Regions from separate parts of the Paenibacillus sp. CECT 9249 genome, predicted to be linked through region 1. Evidence: predicted binding sites of a transcription regulator. Region 1 holds the regulator's gene; each other region holds the start of a gene.
The links. Region 1 encodes Rex, which represses fermentation and respiration genes when NADH is low (regulators of the CRP and FNR family bind a similar motif). Its sites were predicted from a motif close to TTGTGAAATATTTCACAA; they were not measured.
Positions count from the first base shown of each region.

Region 2: the regulator Rex is predicted to act here: its motif matches at 1,588-1,605, upstream of LQ229_RS19060 (cytochrome c oxidase subunit 2A).
Region 3: the regulator Rex is predicted to act here: its motif matches at 1,315-1,332, upstream of ric (iron-sulfur cluster repair di-iron protein).

Region 1 covers NZ_CAKKLI010000004.1:245,089-248,369, reverse strand. The annotation lists gene LQ229_RS06275 (DUF5590 domain-containing protein) at 1-284, opposite strand, end outside; gene LQ229_RS06270 (amidohydrolase) at 302-1,603, opposite strand; gene LQ229_RS06265 (redox-sensing transcriptional repressor Rex) at 1,581-2,243, opposite strand; gene dinG (ATP-dependent DNA helicase DinG) at 2,221-3,281, opposite strand, start outside.
Region 2 covers NZ_CAKKLI010000032.1:5,613-8,893, forward strand. The annotation lists gene LQ229_RS19055 (sugar phosphate isomerase/epimerase family protein) at 1-437, shown strand, start outside; gene LQ229_RS19060 (cytochrome c oxidase subunit 2A) at 1,675-1,845, shown strand; gene LQ229_RS19065 (cytochrome c oxidase subunit II) at 1,902-2,372, shown strand; gene LQ229_RS19070 (b(o/a)3-type cytochrome-c oxidase subunit 1) at 2,386-3,281, shown strand, end outside.
Region 3 covers NZ_CAKKLI010000013.1:12,332-15,612, reverse strand. The annotation lists gene LQ229_RS11915 (Crp/Fnr family transcriptional regulator) at 1-472, shown strand, start outside; gene ric (iron-sulfur cluster repair di-iron protein) at 539-1,246, opposite strand; gene LQ229_RS11905 (alpha/beta hydrolase) at 1,451-2,317, shown strand; gene LQ229_RS11900 (FtsX-like permease family protein) at 2,452-3,281, opposite strand, start outside.

The DNA.
Region 1 (3,281 bases):
TCGCTTTGCAGTTCGGCATGAACCGTTGTCCCATCGCGATTGACCCATACGAACATAGTTTGCTTTTGTTCATTTTGTCCGGATACGACCCAATATACGTCTTCCCACACCGATTTTTGAACCGCGGTGACTTCGGCCAAGTCGCTTTCCCGCAACGCGATGCGGCTCGCTTCGTTCTCCTCGTTCCAAACCGGGGTTTGAATATAAACGTAATATTGATGCAGGCCGATCAAGAGCAGGACCGCGGCGCACAAGACGATGATAATCCATTTCCTTTTATTCATGCCGGCAAATATCCTTTCTACCGCTGCAGCAAGCCTTCGAAGCAAGCCTGCGCTTCGCGGCGCACTTTTTCTTCATCCAACGTCAGGCATTCGCCGTCCCGCACAATTGGCTTGCCGTCCACCCAGACATGAGCCACGTCTTTCGCCGACGCGGAATAGACGGCATGAGAAATGAGATCGGTGTGCGGCACAAAATGCGCTTGATCGATATCGATCGCGATGAAATCGGCCTTCATGCCGGCTTGCAGCAAGCCGACGTTGTTCAAAGCGATCGAACGCGCGCCATATACCGTCCCCATGCGGAGCGCTTCGGCGGCGGGAACCGCGGTCGGATCGCCGGAGACGCCTTTATGGATGAGAGCCGCCAATCGTATTTCTTCGAACATGTCGAGATTGTTGTTGCTGGCGGCGCCGTCGGTGCCGAGCGATACGGTAACGCCCGCTTTGAGCAGTTCGGGAACGCGCGCTACGCCGCTCGCCAGCTTCAGATTGCTGCCGGGATTATGCGACACGCTTACTTGATGGCGCGAAAGCACCTCGATTTCGTCGTCCGTTAAATGAACCGCATGGGCCACTAGCGAAGGACGCGAGAAAAAGCCAAGTCTCTCCAAATGAGCGACCGGCCGCAAACCGTAATCTTTCACATTCTGCTTGACTTCGGCGCGCGTTTCCGACATATGCGTATGCAGCGGCAAATCGAGATCGTGGGCCGCCTGCACGAATTGTTCGATAAAAGCGGGCGGGCAAGTATAAGGAGCGTGCGGAGACATCATCGCCGTAATACGCCCTTCCGCCTTGCCATGCCAATCCTGCGCGAACTGAATGGCTTCCGCCAATTTGGCTTTTTGGACCTCTTCCGGACATAACCCGATGGCGCCGCGCATCAAGCAGGCGCGAATGCCGGATTGTACCGTTACTTTCGCCACTTCGTCCATATGATCGTACATATCGAGGAACGTCGTCGTGCCGCCCTTGAGCATTTCGAGCACGGATAGGGCGGTGCCCCAGTATACGTCTTGCGACGTAAATTTGGCTTCCATCGGCCACATTTTGTCCTGCAGCCACACTTGCAGCGCAAGATCGTCCCCGTATCCGCGCAGCAAAGACATGGCGGCATGTCCGTGCGTGTTGATTAAGCCCGGCATGAAGAACAAGCCTTTGCCGTCCACCGTTTCGATCTCATCCGGCAAGTCGTCCGGAAGATCGCCGCCGACGTAACGGATCAAGTCGTCTTCGATGACCATATATCCGTATACAACCGGCCGATCCGCGTCCAGTGTGGCGAAGTACCCGTTTTTAATCATCCATTGCTTCGTCATGTTCTTCCGACTCCTTTTCGTTTTGCAAATAATAGGCCAGGCTTAATAGATCGGTCGTGAAATCGGCCGTATGGATTCGAATATGAGGCGGCACTTTCAAAATGACCGGAGCAAAATTCAAGATCGCCTTTACCCCCGCATCGATAAATTGATCGGCGACATGCTGCGCCTCCGCGGCCGGAACCGTAATAATGCCGATTCGTACGTTCAACCGTTGGACCGTCTCCTTCAGCTCGCTCATCGGTTGAATGGTCAAAGCGTTCAATTTCGAACCGATCTTCGGTTCGTACGCGTCGAAGACGGCAACGATTTTCATGTTGTCTTTTAAATAGGCATTATAATTGCTCAACGCATGACCCAAGTTCCCGGCACCGACGAGCGCTACATTAATAGGTTGATTCAGTTTCAATATTTGTCTGATTTTTTGAATTAAATAAGCGACATCGTAGCCGATGCCTTTGCGTCCGAATTCACCGAAATAGGCCAAATCTTTACGGATTTGCGCGGGGTTCAAATCCAATTTCAATCCTAAATCTTGCGACGATACGGTCAACACTTCCCGCTGTTGCAATTCGTTTAGATAACGCAAATAAATCGGAAGACGGCGCACGACCGCTTCAGATATTTTCTCCGCTTTCATCGGCAACCTCCATTTCTTCGTTTTGCGACAGCCATTCTTGTATTCTCGGAACGATTTGGTGGAGCGGCATATGCTCCATTTTCGGTCCAGGCAAGGAATATAAAAAATATTTGCCATAGTAAGATTCAATGACGCGCGTATCGTATATAATGACGATGCCCCGGTCCTGCGCGGTTCGAACGAGACGTCCGAATCCTTGCTTGAAACGGATGACCGCTTGCGGCACGGAAAGCTTCATGAACGGATTTTTTTTCTGTTTTTGCAAAAGATCCGATTTCGCTTCCATCAGCGGATGATTCGGCGGCTGAAACGGCAAGCGCACGATGGCGAGACAAGTTAACGCATCCCCCGGCAAATCGACGCCTTCCCAGAAACTGCTCGTTCCGAGCAATACGGATGCCGATTGATCCTGGAAACGGCGCGTCAGCTTGCTGCGGTTGCCGCTATCGATGCCCTGTCCCAGAACTTGAATATTGCTGGCGTTCAGTATTTCTTTCAAAGGTTCGTATACTTGCTTCATCATGCGGTACGATGTAAACAAGACAAGCATCCGTCCTTGCGTCGCTACCGCCGTTTCCGCAAGCGATTCCACCAGTTTTGCGATGAAATCGGCGTCTGCGAACGATCCTTTCAACGTCGGAAAATCGCGGGGAATGACGACGAGCGCCTGTTTGCGGTATTGGAACGGAGACGGAAGCTGAACGCTGCGGAGCTTCTCTTGTTCTTGCGCCTCGACGAGTCCCAATTGCTCGCAAAAGTACTGAAACGATTTATCCACCGTAAGCGTGGCGGAAGTCATAATAATGCTCTTCTTGGCGTCGAAGAAATATTCCTTCAGTTGCCGGCTGACATCGGCCGGAACGGCGAACATTTGCAGCGACTTGCTGCGGAAGTTAGCGTTCGCCTCGAGCCAATAAACCGTTGCGGGATCGTTCAATTTCATGAAAAGACGCAATTCGTCGCGATGTCTCGCCATGTCCTTGAACAGTCCCGCAAGATCCGTCACGATGCTTTGGATGCTGAATTCCTCTTGATTGT
Region 2 (3,281 bases), on a different contig from region 1:
AGACCGCCGGCTCGAAGGTGAAGATTGCGCTGGAGAACATTCCTCCTTACCCGAGGTCGCTGGGCGCGGACGTCGAGTTTCTGCTCCGCGTACTGGAACGGGTCAATTCGCCTCGTGCAGGCATCGTATTCGACGCCGGACATGCGCATCTCGTCGGCGAGGGATACTGCTTGGATGCGCTGCCACGGGTATTGCCGCATGCCGTCGCTTTGCATTTGAGCGATAATCGCGGGGAATACGACGACCATTATGCGATTGGCCTAGGATCCGTTCCGATCGGGCCGTTGACGGAGATGGCGGTGGAGTACGGTTATGCCGGCGCATGGATCTTGGAGATGCATAGCGTTGCGGATGCCGATGCGTCGGCGCGGGTGTTGGATCGGATGCGGACCGCTTCGATTGCGGCGATTGCCGACCGGCAGGGCGGGGAACGGTAGCATAAATGCCGACCGGCAGCGCGAGGAACGGTGGCATAGATAGCCGATCGACAGCGTAGGGAACGTAGCATAGATGGCCGATTGGCAGCGTGTGGAATGGTAGCGTAGATTGCCGACCGGCAGGGTAGGGAGCGGTGGCATAGATAGCCGATCGACAACGTAGGGAAAAGTGGCATAAACTGCCGATCGGCTCCCGCATGGTGAATCCGGGCAAGAGAATAGCGGCTGCGGGAATCTTCGTTTCGCGTTTGCAGTAACTGCAAAAATCCAGTTAATGGCGGCGAAATGACAATATTTTGATCGAATAACTGCAAATATCCAGTTAAAAAGCCTGATATTCTATAGAAAGGGCGGTTTATGCACGGAGTAACTGGATTTTCCAGGCTGTCGATAAACCCCGTTTTCCGCAAAGAGGGAGGCGCAAAAACCCAGCAATGACGCGATTTCCCATTCATAGTTTTTGTCCAAAAGCACTTTTTCAACAGCCTGATTTTCGCAGTTGCAACGGTAAAATGGGGCCAGTTAAGCGGTTATAACTGTATATTTGCAGTTGCTCGCGATGAATACGCTGTTACTGAGAGCAGTTTCAACAGCACTCAACAAAGACCAGGCCGGAATATCATCCGGCACCGGTCTTTTTTAATGTCCGGGTTCGGAGAGCGCTCGTACATGATTAATAGCGAACAAATGTACCTTATTAGTACTCGGAAATTCGCAAATGATGGAAGGAAACCGCTCTTTTTACGCAGATAGGGAACGAAATTGCTTTATTAGCGAATGTACATTTGTTCATAAGGTATATGCGTTCCTTATTTTCTTTTTTGACGCGAAATCTGGCATAAATAGGACCGTTTGATGTCTTGCTAAGGTTCTTTTGTTCCCAATCGGCTTGGACGCGACGAGGGTGATGCATTTACTGGACACGATGTGGGGGTGCATCGATGCGGATGGTGCATTTAATTGATGCGCCGCGGATGGCTCATTTCCGACGGAGAAGGCTTCGCCCGGGTCCGGAGGGGCGAACATATGACATCGAGTGAACCGCCATGGACGCCGCGCCGTCAGGCGTTTTCCTTGCACCGCCGGTCAAGTGTATTTATCACGCGGTAAAAGGGAATTTGTAACAAATTAGAAACAAATCGTCTGAGCGTTGTGATAAAAATCACATTTTCGTCAAAAAGCAAACTTTATAGTTATGTCAAGAGCAAACCTCACAAAACGTTAAGGAGGGACGAAGATGGCAAATCCGATCGTTACCGACGAGAAAACGGGCAAACCCGAGACGAAGCAAACGGGGACGGAGACCGAACATTCGTTGAAAGGAACGTTTGCGTCCGTCATGATCTTGGGCGCATTCATCATCGTCGCATGGGTGCTTGTATTCGTTCTGTTTATGGCCCGCAATTAACCGCGCAAAGGGGAACAATCGATTAACCAACGATTTTGGGAAAAGAGGGGAAAGCGATGCATATTCATCGACTGGAGAAAATTTGGCTTGGCTTCGGTGTTGCGATGCTTGCCGTGTTTCTGGTAGTGATCGGCATATCCGGCTTTGCCATGGGCATGAATCCGCCTTCGGGCCACGCCCATACGATCGATCCGCAGCAGGTGGACGTTACGCCGCCGTTTGACAAACCGGGGATTCGGCAAGTCGGAGACAAGGAATACGAAGCCGTCATTACTTCTTTCGCATTCGGATTCGATCCGAACGAAATGGAAATTCCCGCAGGATCGACGGTTCACTTTATCATCACGAGCAAAGACGTCGTGCACGGTTATCAGATCGTCGGGACGAACGTCAATATGATGGCCGTACCGGGGGAAGTGAACCACTTGTCCTATACGTTCGACAAGCCGGGCGAATACTTGATTCTCTGCAACGAGTATTGCGGCATCGCCCATGAAATGATGAAGGCGAAGATCGTCGTATCTTAACCGTAACGAAAGGATGAACAATGTGGGAGGGTTTTCGATGAAAGAGAAGCGATTCGATCCGAGAGACGGGAGCTTGGTGCTGGCGCATATCCTATTCGCTTTCGGGGCGCTGCTGGCGGGAGGCATCGCCGGCATGCTGCAAGGTCTGGTGCGCGGAGCGGGCTTGACGCTGCCGGCCGGAATCGGGTATTACCAGTTGCTTACGGCGCACGGCGTATTGATGGCGCTCGTCTTTACAACATTTTTTATTATCGGATTTCTCTATTCCGGAATATCGGCCACGCTGGGCGGGTCGCTCGTTCCGCTGGCCCGCAGGCTCGGCTGGAGCGGGTTCGTACTGATGTCCCTTGGAACCGTCGTAGGCGTGATTTGCATTCTGCTGAATAAAGCCTCGGTGTTATATACATTCTACGCGCCGATGAAGGCGTCGCCTTATTTCTATATCGCGCTCGCCTTGGTCGTCGTCGGAAGCTGGCTGTCGGGCTTCGGCATATTCGTCAATTACCGGTTTTGGCGCAAACGCAACAAAGGGAAAATTTCACCGCTATTCGCATTTATGACGGTCGCTACGATGCTGCTGTGGCAAATTGCGACGCTCGGCGTAGCCGTTGAAGTCGTCGTGCAGCTTATTCCATGGTCGTTCGGATGGGTTGAAACGGTCAACGTGCTGCTGAGCCGGACGCTGTTCTGGTATTTTGGCCATCCGCTCGTTTATTTCTGGCTCATGCCGGCCTATATTTGCTGGTACGTCGTCATCCCGAAAGTGATCGGGGCGAAAATCTACAGCGACGCGTTAGCCCGATTGTCTTTCGTACTGTTCGTTTTGTTCTCGATTCCGGTCGGGTTCCACCATCAATTGATGGAGCCGGGGATTTCTCCGTTCTGGAAATATCTCCAAGTCATTCTGAC
Region 3 (3,281 bases), on a different contig from region 1:
GTTTCTGAAAGAAGGGGATATGTTCCCCCATACGGCCTTTTTCGATCCGCATCCCTATCCCGCGACCGCCGAAACGCTCGTCGACAGTACGTTGATTGCGATCCCTTTGGGGGCGTTCGAACAAACGATCCTCTCCATCCCCGCTCTTGCCGTCAACATTTTCAAGTTAATGGGAGAGAAGATTCGCGAACTGCAGGAAACCATTCAGCACATCACCGGCAAAGACGTGCACAATCGTTTCATTTCCTTCCTGTTGAAACTGGCGGATCGCTACGGCGAGGAAAAGGACGGCATGATTACGATTCCAATGCCGATGACGAACTTGGAACTGGCCAATGCGATCGGAACGACGCGCGAAACGATCAATCGATTGTTAAACCAATTGCGGAAAGAGCGCGTGATTCGCATGAAGACTCACGAGCTGATCATCGTCGATTATGAAGCGCTGTCGCAGATGAACCAGTCGCCTTAAGCAAAAAACGGGATGTCCGGGCCCCATGATGTCGGCCTCAAACATCCCCTTGCCCCTTGCGCGATTTTATGCTTCCGCTTCAATCCTGGGAAACAAAATGTTGTTCTCGAGATGGATGTGCTGATACATATCCGATTCGAGTTCTTCCAGCTTGTGAAATGTTAGCGTATAGGTTCTGCATGCTTGCTCCGGCAAGCGGTATTGCTCTGTAACGGCCCTCATTTCCTTCAGCAATTCTCCGGCATATTCATGTTCCGACTCCAGCTTATCGATTGCATCGACCGCTTCCCTAAGCGTTTGTTGCGAGCCCGTTGCTTCGTATTCTCGAATCTTCGGAAAAATCGTCGTTTCCTCGGAAATCAGATGCTGCTCCAACTCCATTTTCAGCTCATGGAACAGCTTATGGAGTGCGGTCAATTCGGGATGGCCCGCCCCGTGAACGCGCAATATTTTCGTCACAAACTCGCTGAGCAGCGGCAGTTCTTTGTTCAAGTAGGCATGATGCGTATGGATGACATGATCGATCAACTCGCCGTAAGGAACATGGCGCCAATCCCGGTTCGGGTCCGGCTGCTGCCGGGCTAACCGATACGCTTCGTTCAGTTGACCGAGGAACTCTTCTTCATGAAGGTCCCGCTGCCGCAGCGCGGCGGACAACTGACGGTCGCCCCCGCAACAGAAATCGATTCGATATTGTTTGAACAAGTTGCTAGCGCCTGGAAATTCGGCGACAATGTCGCCGATCTTATCGGTTCCGTCGAACACTCGGTTCATTTCCACCAACCTCCTATATATGGCTTATAACCTTGTAAGTCGATTATAAGGAGGATGGACCGGCAACCTTGTGAGCCGCATCACATTTGTACAAAAACTTATTTCACAACTCGCAGGTACCCCGAAATTTATGTAAAAAGAGATTGAAATAAACAATAGTTGTATAATAGAATTAATGTCAACAATTGGAGAGGAGAAACGGTTTTGAAAACCACTCATATTTACAAGCGTACGAAGCAGGGGGCTGCCATTCGCGCGGATGTTTACAATCGAGGCAAAGGCTCGCCCGTGCTTCTCTATTTTCACGGCGGCGGCTTCATCTTCGGGGATCGGAATTGGCTGCCCCGGGAGCAAATCGACTATTTCACGCAGGAAGGATTCAGTATCATCAGTTTCGATTACCGCTTGGCGCCGGAAACGAAACTTGAGCAGATCGTCGAAGACTTGAAGGACGCGTTGAACTGGGCAAGGCATACTGCAATTCCGGACTATCAGTTCCATCCGGACAAAGTAGCCGTCATCGGGAGCTCGGCCGGAGCTTACTTAAGCCTGCTGGCAGGAACGATGGCCGTCAAGCCGTTGGCCGTTATCTCCCTTTACGGTTATGGCGATATCGCGGGGGATTGGATTGCTTCCCCAAGCGAACATTACCGCCGGAAACCGATCGTCGCCCAAGCGGATGCGTACCGGGCGATTGGCGAAACGGAGATATCCGAAGGTCCTTGGGCGCGTTTCCAATTTTATTTATTTTGCAGACAGCACGGTGTTTGGTTATCCGAAGTGACCGGATTCGATGCCATACAAAAACCGGAGTTGCTGATGCAATACTGTCCGCTCTCCACTCTCAATTCGCAATTCCCCCCAACATTGCTGCTTCACGGAGACCGGGACACCGACGTTCCCCTTGAGCAATCGATCGCCTTCCATGAGAAACTTAAGGAATTGGGCGTGCCTAGCAAGCTTATCGTGATCAAGGACGGCGAGCATGTATTCGATCAGGATTTCGCGAATCCCCAGGTAAAGAGAGCATTCGAGGAGATCGTTCTTTTTCTCCGGGAACGGATGGACTGACAGCGAATTCGAAGTTATCATTCGCGACATCGCCTCAACCATAGAAAAGAACCTATCATCCACACGCGGATGATAGGTTCTTTAGACGTTAAAGGTATCTCCGGGATAGAAATACAATTTGACAGGCTTATCTTCTATATACTCTCCTGCTTCAATGCATCAATGATGTTTTCCTTTTTTACTTTCGCGCTGGAATATAACATGGCGAAACTAACGATGACCAAGACGGCGGCAATGGCAGAAAGTACGCTCATCCACGGAAAGGCGAATCCGTAGGTAAATTTGTTCGTTAATGTCTTGTAGATCGCATACATCACGACAAAGCTGATTGGCAGCCCGAACAGCAACGACTTGATCCCATAAAAAATGCTTTCGTAGTTCATCATTTTCGCGAAGCCGCGCGGCGTCATTCCAACGGATTTCAGCATCGCAAATTCCCGTTTTCGAAGGGCGATGCCCGTCGATATCGTATTAAAAATATTTGCAATGGAAATCGCCGAAATTAAGACGATAAAGCCGTACGAAAAGACGGACATCAATAGTATCTTTTGTTCTTCCTGTCTTCTGGATTGATGCAAATTGTAAAGGTACAGATTCGGCTCTTTCATTTCTTCGATTTCCTGTTGCGTTTTCATCGGATCCGTACTTTTCAGATAGAGATATGTCCCAATGTCGGCCATCCCCTTGGAATCTGCCAGTCGATTCATAACTCGTTCCGAAACGACGATATTCAATCCGCCGACTCCGATCGGATTCTTTCCCATAGGAAATTGATCCGTCAAGGCTGCAACGGTCAGTTGGACTCCCTCCGTCTCATCTACCGTCTCCGCCTCGAAAGCCGTTACATCGATACTTTGGCCTGCCTTCGCGTGAATGGCTTTCGTTTGTACATATTTTTCCGTATCCATATCCCGATATTGGATCGTATCCAATACGATGGCAGCGGGGCGATCCGGATCCGTCA